One region of the Muricoprocola aceti genome, then DNA from elsewhere that is predicted to be linked to it. Evidence: predicted binding sites of a transcription regulator. Region 1 holds the regulator's gene; the other holds the start of a gene.
The links. Region 1 encodes NrdR, which represses ribonucleotide reductase genes. Its sites were predicted from a motif close to CACAANATNTTGTG; they were not measured.
Positions count from the first base shown of each region.

Region 1 (5,221 bases):
CCATCTGGGATCTTTTCACTGGTACCTTATCAGAGTATTGGAAAAAAATACGGACTGCTTCCCGTCCTGCAACTGGATGAGATTCAGGTGGAAACAGAAAAAGAAATAATAAGTACACCAAATGTTCTGGTGGCAGTCAGCAGACAGCGTTTCAGTCAGAATGGAAGCTGTCAGATGATCCTGCACCAGTCTCTCAGACAGATAAACAGATAGAAATGAGAAAGCGGGAGGGAATAGCAGATGTTTGCAAATGTAAGAATTCCGGATGCCATGCAGATGCGTATGCTGGCACCGGCATCACAATTCATGTGGAGAAGACCGAAAGAGGTCTGGTACATAGGAGGCAGTGAGGTATTGCCTCCACCGCTGGAACCGGAGAAAGAAGCGAAAGCAATTGCCGGTCTGAATGGGGCAACACAGACAGAAGCTAGGGAAATGTTGATTGAACACAATCTGCGCCTGGTTGTATACATAGCAAAAAAATTTGATAATACGGGAGTTGGTGTAGAAGATCTGATCTCCATCGGAACGATTGGACTGATCAAAGCCATTAACACCTACAATCCAGACAAAAATATTAAACTGGCTACGTATGCATCCAGATGTATCGAAAATGAAATTTTGATGCATTTGCGCAGAACCAATAAAACTCGCATGGAGGTATCTTTTGATGAACCTCTGAACGTGGACTGGGATGGAAATGAACTCCTTCTTTCTGATATCCTGGGAACAGATGAAGATGTGATCTATCGGGATATGGAAATGGAGGTAGAATACCGGCTTTTACGCCGCGCCATATCCAAGCTGTCTGACCGGGAACGGATGATTATCCAACTGAGATTTGGACTTGGAAACCGAGACGGAGAAGAAAAAACACAGAAAGAAGTGGCAGATATGCTGGGAATTTCCCAGTCTTACATTTCCCGCTTGGAGAAGCGGATTATCGGACGACTGAGAAAAGAAATCGTTCGGTTTGAATAAGAAAACAAATTGTCAAGGACTATTAATTTTTATATTTTACGTCAAATCGAATAATCAGTGTTTTTTGTGAGAATTCTTTTAATAGAAAAATGTTCAGGAGGATTCTTGCAATGGCACTGAATAAAGTAGAAATATGCGGAGTAAACACAGCAAAATTACCGGTTCTTACAGAAGCAGAAAAGGAAGCATTATTCTGCAAAATCAAGCAGGGAGACCGGGAGGCAAGAGAACAGTATATCCGGGGAAATTTAAGACTGGTACTCAGTGTAATCAAAAGATTTTCCGGAAGTAATGAAAATGCAGACGACCTGTTTCAGATCGGTTGTATTGGACTGATGAAAGCGATTGACAATTTCAATACAGAACTGGATGTTAAGTTCAGTACTTATGCGGTACCCATGATTATAGGGGAAATCAGACGGTATCTCAGAGACAACAATGTCATCCGGGTTAGCCGTTCTCTTCGGGATACAGCCTATAAGGTTTTGTATACAAGAGAAGCATACACCAGAAAATATTTAAAAGAACCAACCATCAATGAAATAGCCGAAGAAATTGGAATTGCAAAAGAAGAAATTGTATACGCAATGGATGCTATACAGAATCCGTTAAGTCTGTATGATCCGGTCTATTCCGAAGGCGGAGATGCACTTTATGTCATGGATCAGATCAGTGACAAGAAGAACAAAGAAGAAAACTGGGTAGAGTCTATTGCCTTAAAAGATGCCATGGATCGTTTAAATGACCGGGAACGTCGTATTATAGATATGCGTTTTTATGAGGGGAAGACACAGATGGAAGTGGCAGAAGAGATACAGATTTCCCAGGCACAGGTCAGCAGACTGGAAAAAAATGCATTGAAGATTATGAAAAACTATCTGAAGGCATGACGAGGCAGATGTATGTGCTCCCGATCAGAAAACGGCGGCCGCAAGTCAGTGCCTGGGTGGATGAGGATCTTCCAGTTCCACAAGAATGATTTCCTCTCCAATCTGACAGATACAGCGCCAGGGAATCCGGCACTCGTGTTCTCTCCCGAACCAAGAAGAAAAACGACCAGGACCAGGAACGATCAGTGCCAGTACCTGACCGCTTTTCGGGTCAATATCCACGTCAATGACACAGCCAAGGGATGCACAGGAACATACGTTAATAACCTCTTTCTGACGAAGTTCACATAATCTCATAGGATACCTGAAAAAAATTTCTCTCTATTAGTATATGCAATTGACACAGAGACTTCTATTAGGCTATACTTAAATTCGGGAATGAAACGAAACAGGGGGACAATAAAGATGAAGTGTCCATTTTGCAATAAGGATGATACCAGAGTAGTGGATTCCAGACCGGTGGATGACAACAGCTCCATTCGCCGCCGGCGTATGTGTGATGCATGTGGGAAGCGGTTTACCACTTATGAGAAGGTAGAGACGATACCTCTGATTGTGATCAAGAAAGATCAGAACAGGGAACAGTACGATCGCAGAAAGATTGAGAACGGAGTGATTCGTGCGTGCTATAAGCGGCCGATATCTGCACAGCAGATCACTGCAGTGGTAGATCAGATTGAGACACTGGTGTTCAGCAGAGAGGAACGGGAAGTCAGCAGTGAAGTGATCGGGGAGATTGTCATGGATCAGTTGAAAGAGCTGGATCCGGTTGCCTATGTACGGTTTGCATCGGTATACCGTGAATTTAAAGATGTGAATACCTTTATGGATGAACTGAAAAAGTTGTTAAAATAAAAGGGATGAAGTGGGGAGCTGTTATGCAGCTCCCTGCTCTTTATGAGGAAGATTCGATTGAAGAAAAGAATAAATGAAATACGAAATGGAAAATTTGAAGATCTTCAGAATACGCTGGAACTGTCAGAGAATGAGATCAGCGGAAAGACGGTGGAAAAAGAGAACTTCTGTGGAAGATTCTCAGTCCTGTCCGGAAATGAAAAAAGTATACAGGGATTTGTATATTCCACCAATCCCAGAATGGGAGTAAAGCCGGACAGTTTCAATGGGATTGGAGAGACCATCCGCTATGAGGCAGATGTGACGGGCCTGGCTGCGGGAGAAGCACTGACAGGAGAATTTATACTGAATACTTCGGCAGGTGAATATCATCTGCCCTATCGGATTGCCATCGAAGGAAGAACAGAAGAGAAAAATAAGAATGTGATGCCGCCACTTACCAGGGAAGAGTTTACTGCACTGGCCAAAGAAGATTTTGGACGGGCTTATGTGTTGTTCCTGTCAGGTGGATTCCGCAATCGGATTCGCAGCTGGGCAGCTGGCAGTACGAGTCTGTATGACGGGCTGCTGGCTAAGGGAGCTTCCTATCGCTGCCTGGAACAGTTCCTGGTAGGAATAGGGCAGAAGGAAGCAATTACACTGGAACCGGAGCAGGACTATATAGTTCTTTCACATGTGGCAGAGACCAGAAAAGAAGAACTGGTGATACGGAAAAATACCTGGGGATTTGCCACGCTGCAGATTTCATGTGATGCACCGTTCCTGACATTGGAGAAGACACAGATTACGACAGAAGAGTTCCTGGGAAGTGTCTGCCATGTTGGATTTGTGATTCACAGAGAAAAGCTGCATGCCGGTAAACAGTTCGCACGGATTTCTATTTCCACAGGCCAGGAAGAAACCTGTTGTACAGTAGAAGTACAGAGGGAAAAGAAAAGCAAAACTTCCGGGACACTGCATCAACAGAAAAGAGAGACAGCCCAGATACTGAAAAGTTATATCGATTATCGAACAGGAAGAATTGAGCAGAAGATCTGGGGCGAAGAAACACTGCAATCACTGGATCGCTATCGTAGGGCAGAAGGAAAGCTTATTTTCTACGATTTGTATGAAAGTTATGTACTGTTTCAGATGCAGGATACCATTCATGCAGAACTGATTCTGGGACAGACGCAGGAACGAAAAGAAGAATTGAAGGATCCCCGCTGGCAGAGCTGCTATCTGTATCTGACTACGATGCAGAATAAAGATAGAGAGTACATGGAATATGTGAAAAACAAGATTGCAGAGCTGTATCTTGAGGAACAGGAAAGTTGGATTCTTCAGTGGCTGATGTTCCGTGTGAACGGGCAGATGTACCGGAATGACGGAGAACGTCTGGAAGAGATCAGAAATAAATATCAGCAGGGATGCACCAGCCCGGTGATGTATCTGGAAGCATGGGAGATCTTGAAAAAAGAACCTCTGATGCTGCGTAGACTGGAAGAATTTGAGATACATCTGCTTGCCTTCCTGTGCAGAGAGAAGCTGTTTGATCCGGAGATCAGTGGCCAGGCGGCACAGCTGGCCGGACGCATGCAGAACTTTCATCCTGTATTATTTCGGGTGTTGACAGCGTGCTACGAAGCAGCCCCAACGGGCAATTTGCTGACGGCAATCTGCAGATTACTGATAGAAGGAAGAAAAGGGGAAAAGAAATATGCCAGATGGTTTGCCCTTGGTGTGATGCAGGATGTCCGAATTACCGGTTTATATGAATATTTTGTAGAAACAGCGGATCATCTGGATGCCGGAGAACTTCCAAAAGCAATCAGATTATATTTTGTATACCATAATACACTGGACACAACACGTAAGGCTTCTATTTATGCAGCAATTATCCATAACCGTGAACAGGATGAGGAAAGCTATGCCAGCTATCGGAAGGTGATGGAATTGTTCATGGAGGAACAACTGGCAGAAGGAAAGATCAGCCGGGATCTGGCTCTTTTATATGAGACTCTTCTGGAAGAAGAAGTCATGAACGAAAAACTGGCAGCAGGGCTGGAGAAGGCATTGTTTACTTACGAAGTAACCTGTGATATGCCGGGACTGCGTCAGCTGATCGTGATCCATAAGGCTCTGGAGCAGGAGCAGCAGGTGGCGCTGCAGGATGGCAAAGCACTGGTGCAGATACTAAATAGCGAGCATGTCCTGCTGGCAGAAGACCGGGAAGGACAGAGATATGCGGCAGAACCATTCTGTCATAAGAAAAAGCTTCTGGAGAGTGAAAAACTGGAAACCTTGTGCAGGAATTATCTGCCGTCCAGAGAACGGTTCCTGATACATGATTGTATGACAGGAGAAAAGGAATTCCCTGTAGATGGAAGTCAGATGGCAAACTATTTGCAGCTTATGAATCTGAAGCAGATCAAGGCAGTTTATCGCAGAGAATTGCAGGAGAAGCTTTTGGACTGGTTTGCAGCGCATCCAGATCATCCGGAGGCAGAGCATTT
Region 1 is NZ_JAOQKE010000028.1:11,632-16,852, reverse strand. It holds gene OCV47_RS14695 (sigma-E processing peptidase SpoIIGA) at 1-213, shown strand, start outside; gene sigE (RNA polymerase sporulation sigma factor SigE) at 271-981, shown strand; gene sigG (RNA polymerase sporulation sigma factor SigG) at 1,092-1,871, shown strand; gene OCV47_RS14680 (YlmC/YmxH family sporulation protein) at 1,917-2,168, opposite strand; gene nrdR (transcriptional regulator NrdR) at 2,277-2,726, shown strand; gene OCV47_RS14670 (DUF5717 family protein) at 2,784-5,221, shown strand, end outside.

Region 2 (5,221 bases), on a different contig from region 1:
TCCAGCTTCTGTGCCAGAATCTCTGCTGCTTTCTTTGTATTTCCATAAACTGAAGCGTAAGCAATGACAACACCTTCTGATTCTACTTTATAAGAAGACCAGATATCATATTTTTCAATATAATGTCCCAGGTTCTCTGTCAGAACAGGTCCATGAAGCGGGCAGATGATCTGAATATCCAGTGCTGCAGCCTTCTTCAGTAAAGTCTGTACCGGTGCACCATACTTTCCTACGATACCGATATAGTAACGACGTGCTTCGCAATCCCAGTCTTCTTCCACATCCAGTGCGCCAAACTTTCCAAATCCGTCTGCGGAAAACAGTACTTTTTCTGTGCTCTCATAGGTAACCATGACTTCTGGCCAGTGTACCATCGGTGCAAATACAAAATTCAGTACATGCTTTCCAAGTTCCAGTGTTCCGCCGTTCTTTACTTCCAGCTTCTGATCCTTCAGATCCATCTCAGGGAAGAAATTTGCCATCATGCCAAAAGTCTTCGCATTTGCTACAACGGTAGTCTCCGGGTATGCTTTCATGAAATTGCAGATATTCGCTGCATGATCTGGCTCCATATGCTGTACTACCAGATAATCCGGCTTCCTTCCATCCAGAACTTTAGCAACATTTCCCATCCATTCTTCTGTAAAATGGATATCTACTGTATCCATCACTGCAATCTTCTCATCCATAATTACATAAGAATTGTAAGCCATACCATTCGGCACATCATACTGTCCTTCAAACAGATCCACCTGGTGATCATTCACTCCTACATAAAAAATACTATCTGTAATAAACATAGGTCTTCTCCTCCGTTCGTAGCGTAACTATTTATTTTCCATTTTCAATCGCCATGCCCTCATTGTAGCACAGGCACTCACTTTCTTCAATGTACTTTTCTTTTATATTTCCGTAAAAGAAAATCGTTCTTTTGTGCCGGTAGCATCCACATCATAGACCAGTGTTCCATCCTTCAGTTCCTGCTTCTCCCAGGTCAGTTCCTGATCCTTCACCTTGCTCCGGATCCAGGCATCTGTATCTTCTGTCTCAATCTCTTCGATAAAAATATCCCGCATCTGGTTGTTAGCACATTCATTAAAAATCTCCCATACTACCTCATAGCTCTTTTTCATGCCTGTTCCCCACTCTTTCTGTACTTCTTTACGGTCTGATGGAAAATATTGCGTATCTTGGACTTACGTTCGGTACCGTATCCTTTAAATCCCTTGACACGGTTCAAAGCTGCACGATGACCGCTGCCCATGCGCTTTGTCACACGTTCCAGACTTTCTCTGATAAAACGAAGTCTTTCCTCTGCCAGACGATCGCTGGCTGCCTGTTTCTTTTCCTCCAGAGCCTCTCCTGCTGCCTGACTCCTCTGCTGCACGGTACTGACGAACTGCTCCATATGCTGGTTCAGTGCTTCTTCCATAGCTGCTACATTCCGTTCAAATCCAGTCAGTGCAGATACGGTCAGTGTGGCATCTGCTGCCAGCAGAGCCATGAAAATCAACGAAAACAACTCCATCAGAATCGGAGTAATCCATGTCGTAGCATCCCTGGTGACCGGTGCGATCACATAGATAACCAGCAGCCCTGCCACACCAAATCCTACCGAAGCCGGAAAGCAGACTCTTCCGTTGATATTCAGTGGCACATCACTATAATCCCACCAATATGCATGAAACAGCTTCTCCAGCCCCCAGGAAGTTACATACTCCAGTACAATGCTTCCAAAAAACGCTACCAGAAATACCTGCCACCAGGTATAACTGATCTCACCCTGATTCTGACTGGTAAACCAGTCCATTAATGCCATAATCGTTGCTGCTCCTACTCCATAGATCGGACAGACCGGACCATACAGAAAGCCTCTGTTCTGCCAGGATCCGCTCTTCACGGTGCAAAAAATGGATTCATAAATCCAGCCCATGCAGCTGAATATGACAAAATATACAAAATACTTACTGATCCACATATGATTCTTCCCCTTACTGTCGGTTTTGGTTACTGCCATCATTCTAACACAGGCAAATCCTTCTTTACAAGTTCCAACATTCTTCCTGGCTTTTCCAGGATTCCCATAAATACAGGCTTTCCGACTGTCAAGTAGAAAAACCCGCTATTTTTTTCTCCGATTTTTAGTAATTATTTTCCTTTTCATTTCCTGTATAATGAGTTATCATAGTACTCGGGCACCAGATATTGTGTTTGCATAATATAATTAAAACTATATCTGGTTGCCAGAGCAGAGCTTTTTCTGTTAGAGTTTTGCCCTTTATTTTAAAGCATTTTATTCTGTCCGGTCTGTCCATGGCAGAATATTTTCTTGATTAACATAAGTTTTTTAGATCTGAGGGGTAATTATGAGTACAACTATCACAACCAATGTTATTAAACGAAATGGAGAAGAGGTTCACTTCGATCTGGATAAAATCGTGAACGCTATTAAAGCAGCGAATAACGAAGTAGACCGCCTGCATCAGCTGAATGATTATCAGATTATGGCCATTGCTGATACCATTTCACAGCAGATTCATCGGATGACCCATGCGGTGAACGTGGAAGATATCCAGGATATGGTAGAGACCGGTATCATGGAGATGCGTGGGTATGAGGTAGCACAGAAGTATGTCCGCTACCGCTACAAGAGAGAGCTTTCCCGGAAAAGTAATACCACTGACAATGGTATTCTGGCACTGATTGACCATATGAATGAAGAAGTCAAGCAGGAAAATTCCAATAAGAACCCGGTGATCAACTCTACCCAGAGAGATTATATGGCTGGTGAAGTCAGCAAGGATCTGACCCGCCGCGTTCTGCTTCCGGAAGATATTGTGAAGGCACACGAAGAAGGTATTATTCATTTTCATGATTCTGATTATTTTGCTCAGAAAGAGCATAACTGCGATCTGCTGAATCTGGAGGATATGCTTCAGAATGGTACTGTCATCAGTGAAACTATGATTGAGAAGCCACACAGCTTCTTTACTGCCTGTAACGTTACCACACAAATTGTTGCACAGGTAGCCAGCAACCAGTATGGCGGACAGTCTTTCACCTTGTCTCATCTGGCACCTTTTGTCGATATCAGCCGCCAGAAGCTGCGTAAAGCGGTTATCGCAGAGCGTACCGAATGTGGTGAGTCTCTGGATGAGACGATTATCAACAAGATTACCGAACGCCGTCTTCGTGAAGAAGTCAAGAGCGGTATCCAGACGATCCAGTATCAGCTGATCACTCTGATGACCTGTAACGGTCAGGCTCCTTTCGTTACGATCTTCATGTATCTGGATGAGGTTCCGGAAGGGCAGACCAGAGATGATCTGGCTATGATCATTGAAGAAGTACTGATCCAGCGTATGCAGGGTGTGAAAAATGAAAAGGGTGTATGGATTACTCCTGCATTCCCAAAGCTGATCTACACACTGGATGAGGACAATATTACCGAAGATTCCAAGTACTGGTATCTGACAGAGCTGGCTGCAAAATGTACTGCCAAGCGTATGGTTCCGGATTATATTTCTGCCAAGATCATGCGCGAGCTGAAGAACGGCAATGTCTATACCTGTATGGGATGCCGCTCTTTCCTGACAGTGGAAGATTCTCAGCGCAATCCGGATGGCAGCCACAAGTTCTACGGCCGTTTCAATCAGGGCGTAGTTACCCTGAATCTGGTAGATGTAGCATGTTCATCCGATGGTAATATGGATAAATTCTGGAAGATTCTGGAAGAACGTCTGGAGCTCTGCCACCGTGCTCTGCGCTGCCGTCATGAGCGTCTGCTTGGCACCGTATCCGATGTGGCACCTATCCTGTGGCAGCATGGTGCACTGGCCCGCCTGAAAAAGGGTGAGACCATCGACAAATTATTATACAATGGTTATTCCACCATCTCTCTTGGCTATGCCGGCCTTCATGAGATGTGTGTATGTATGACTGGCCACTCTCACACTGCACCGGAAGGACATGACTTTGCCCTTGCTGTCATGCAGAAGCTGAATGACAAGTGTAAGGAATGGAAAGAGGCCGAGAACATCAGCTATTCTGTTTACGGTACTCCACTGGAATCTACTACTTACAAGTTCGCCAAGTGCCTGCAGAAGCGTTTTGGCATTATCCCAGGCGTTACCGATAAGAACTATATCACCAACAGCTATCATGTACATGTCGCAGAAAAGATCGATGCCTTTAACAAACTGAAGTTCGAGTCGGAATTCCAGAAGCTTTCTCCTGGCGGAGCCATCAGTTATGTGGAAGTACCGAATTTGCAGACCAACATTCCAGCTGTTCTGTCTGTGATGAAGTTTATCTATGAGAACATCATGTATGCTGAGCTGAATACCAAGAGTGACTACTGCGAGAACTGTGGCTACGATGGTGAGATCAAGATCGTGACCGATGATTCCGGCAAACTGGTCTGGGAATGCCCAAACTGCGGCAACCGTGATCAGGCAAAGCTTTTTGTAGCAAGAAGAACCTGCGGATATATCGGTACTCAGTTCTGGAATCAGGGACGTACACAGGAGATCAAAGACCGAGTGCTTCATATGTCCTGTGGAACGTGTGAGTAAGTTTCCCGAAAAACGAAAAAAAGGATTCGATCAGATCGGATCCTTTTTTTAGGAGATCTAGCGCTCACTTACAAGGAGGTATTTAAGTATGTATGTTGGCGAAATCATGAAAGCGGACTGTGCAAACGGAACCGGTACCAGGGTATCTGTCTTTGTATCCGGCTGCCTGAATCATTGTAAAGGATGCTTCCAGCCACAGACCTGGGACTTCCATTATGGAATACCGTTTACGCAGGAACTGGAAGATATGGTACTAAACGAGCTTTCCGAATCTTATTATGAAGGCCTGACCATTCTGGGTGGCGAGCCCTTTGAGCTCCAGAACCAGCCAGATGTTCTGGCTTTGATTCTCCGGGTCAAGAAAGAACTTCCAGAAAAAAATATCTGGATGTACACCGGATATACCTATCATCAGGATCTGGTACCGGGCGGCTGCCGTTATATCCCAGATGTGACAGACACAATTCTGGATCATATCGATGTTCTGGTAGACGGCCGGTTTGTAGAAGAGAAAAAGAATCTTTCTTTATACTTCCGCGGTTCCGAAAACCAGCGGATCATTGACATGAAAAAGACACGTGCCGGGAATGAAGTTATATTGATACCATTTCCATAAACATTTACAGGATCTGAAAAATATCAGATCC
Region 2 is NZ_JAOQKE010000005.1:90,744-95,964, reverse strand. It holds partial or broken gene OCV47_RS06730 (FprA family A-type flavoprotein) at 1-800, opposite strand, end outside; gene OCV47_RS06725 (hypothetical protein) at 903-1,133, opposite strand; gene OCV47_RS06720 (putative ABC transporter permease) at 1,130-1,978, opposite strand; gene nrdD (anaerobic ribonucleoside-triphosphate reductase) at 2,367-4,574, shown strand; gene nrdG (anaerobic ribonucleoside-triphosphate reductase activating protein) at 4,663-5,190, shown strand.
Region 2: the regulator NrdR is predicted to act here: its motif matches at 2,197-2,210, upstream of nrdD (anaerobic ribonucleoside-triphosphate reductase).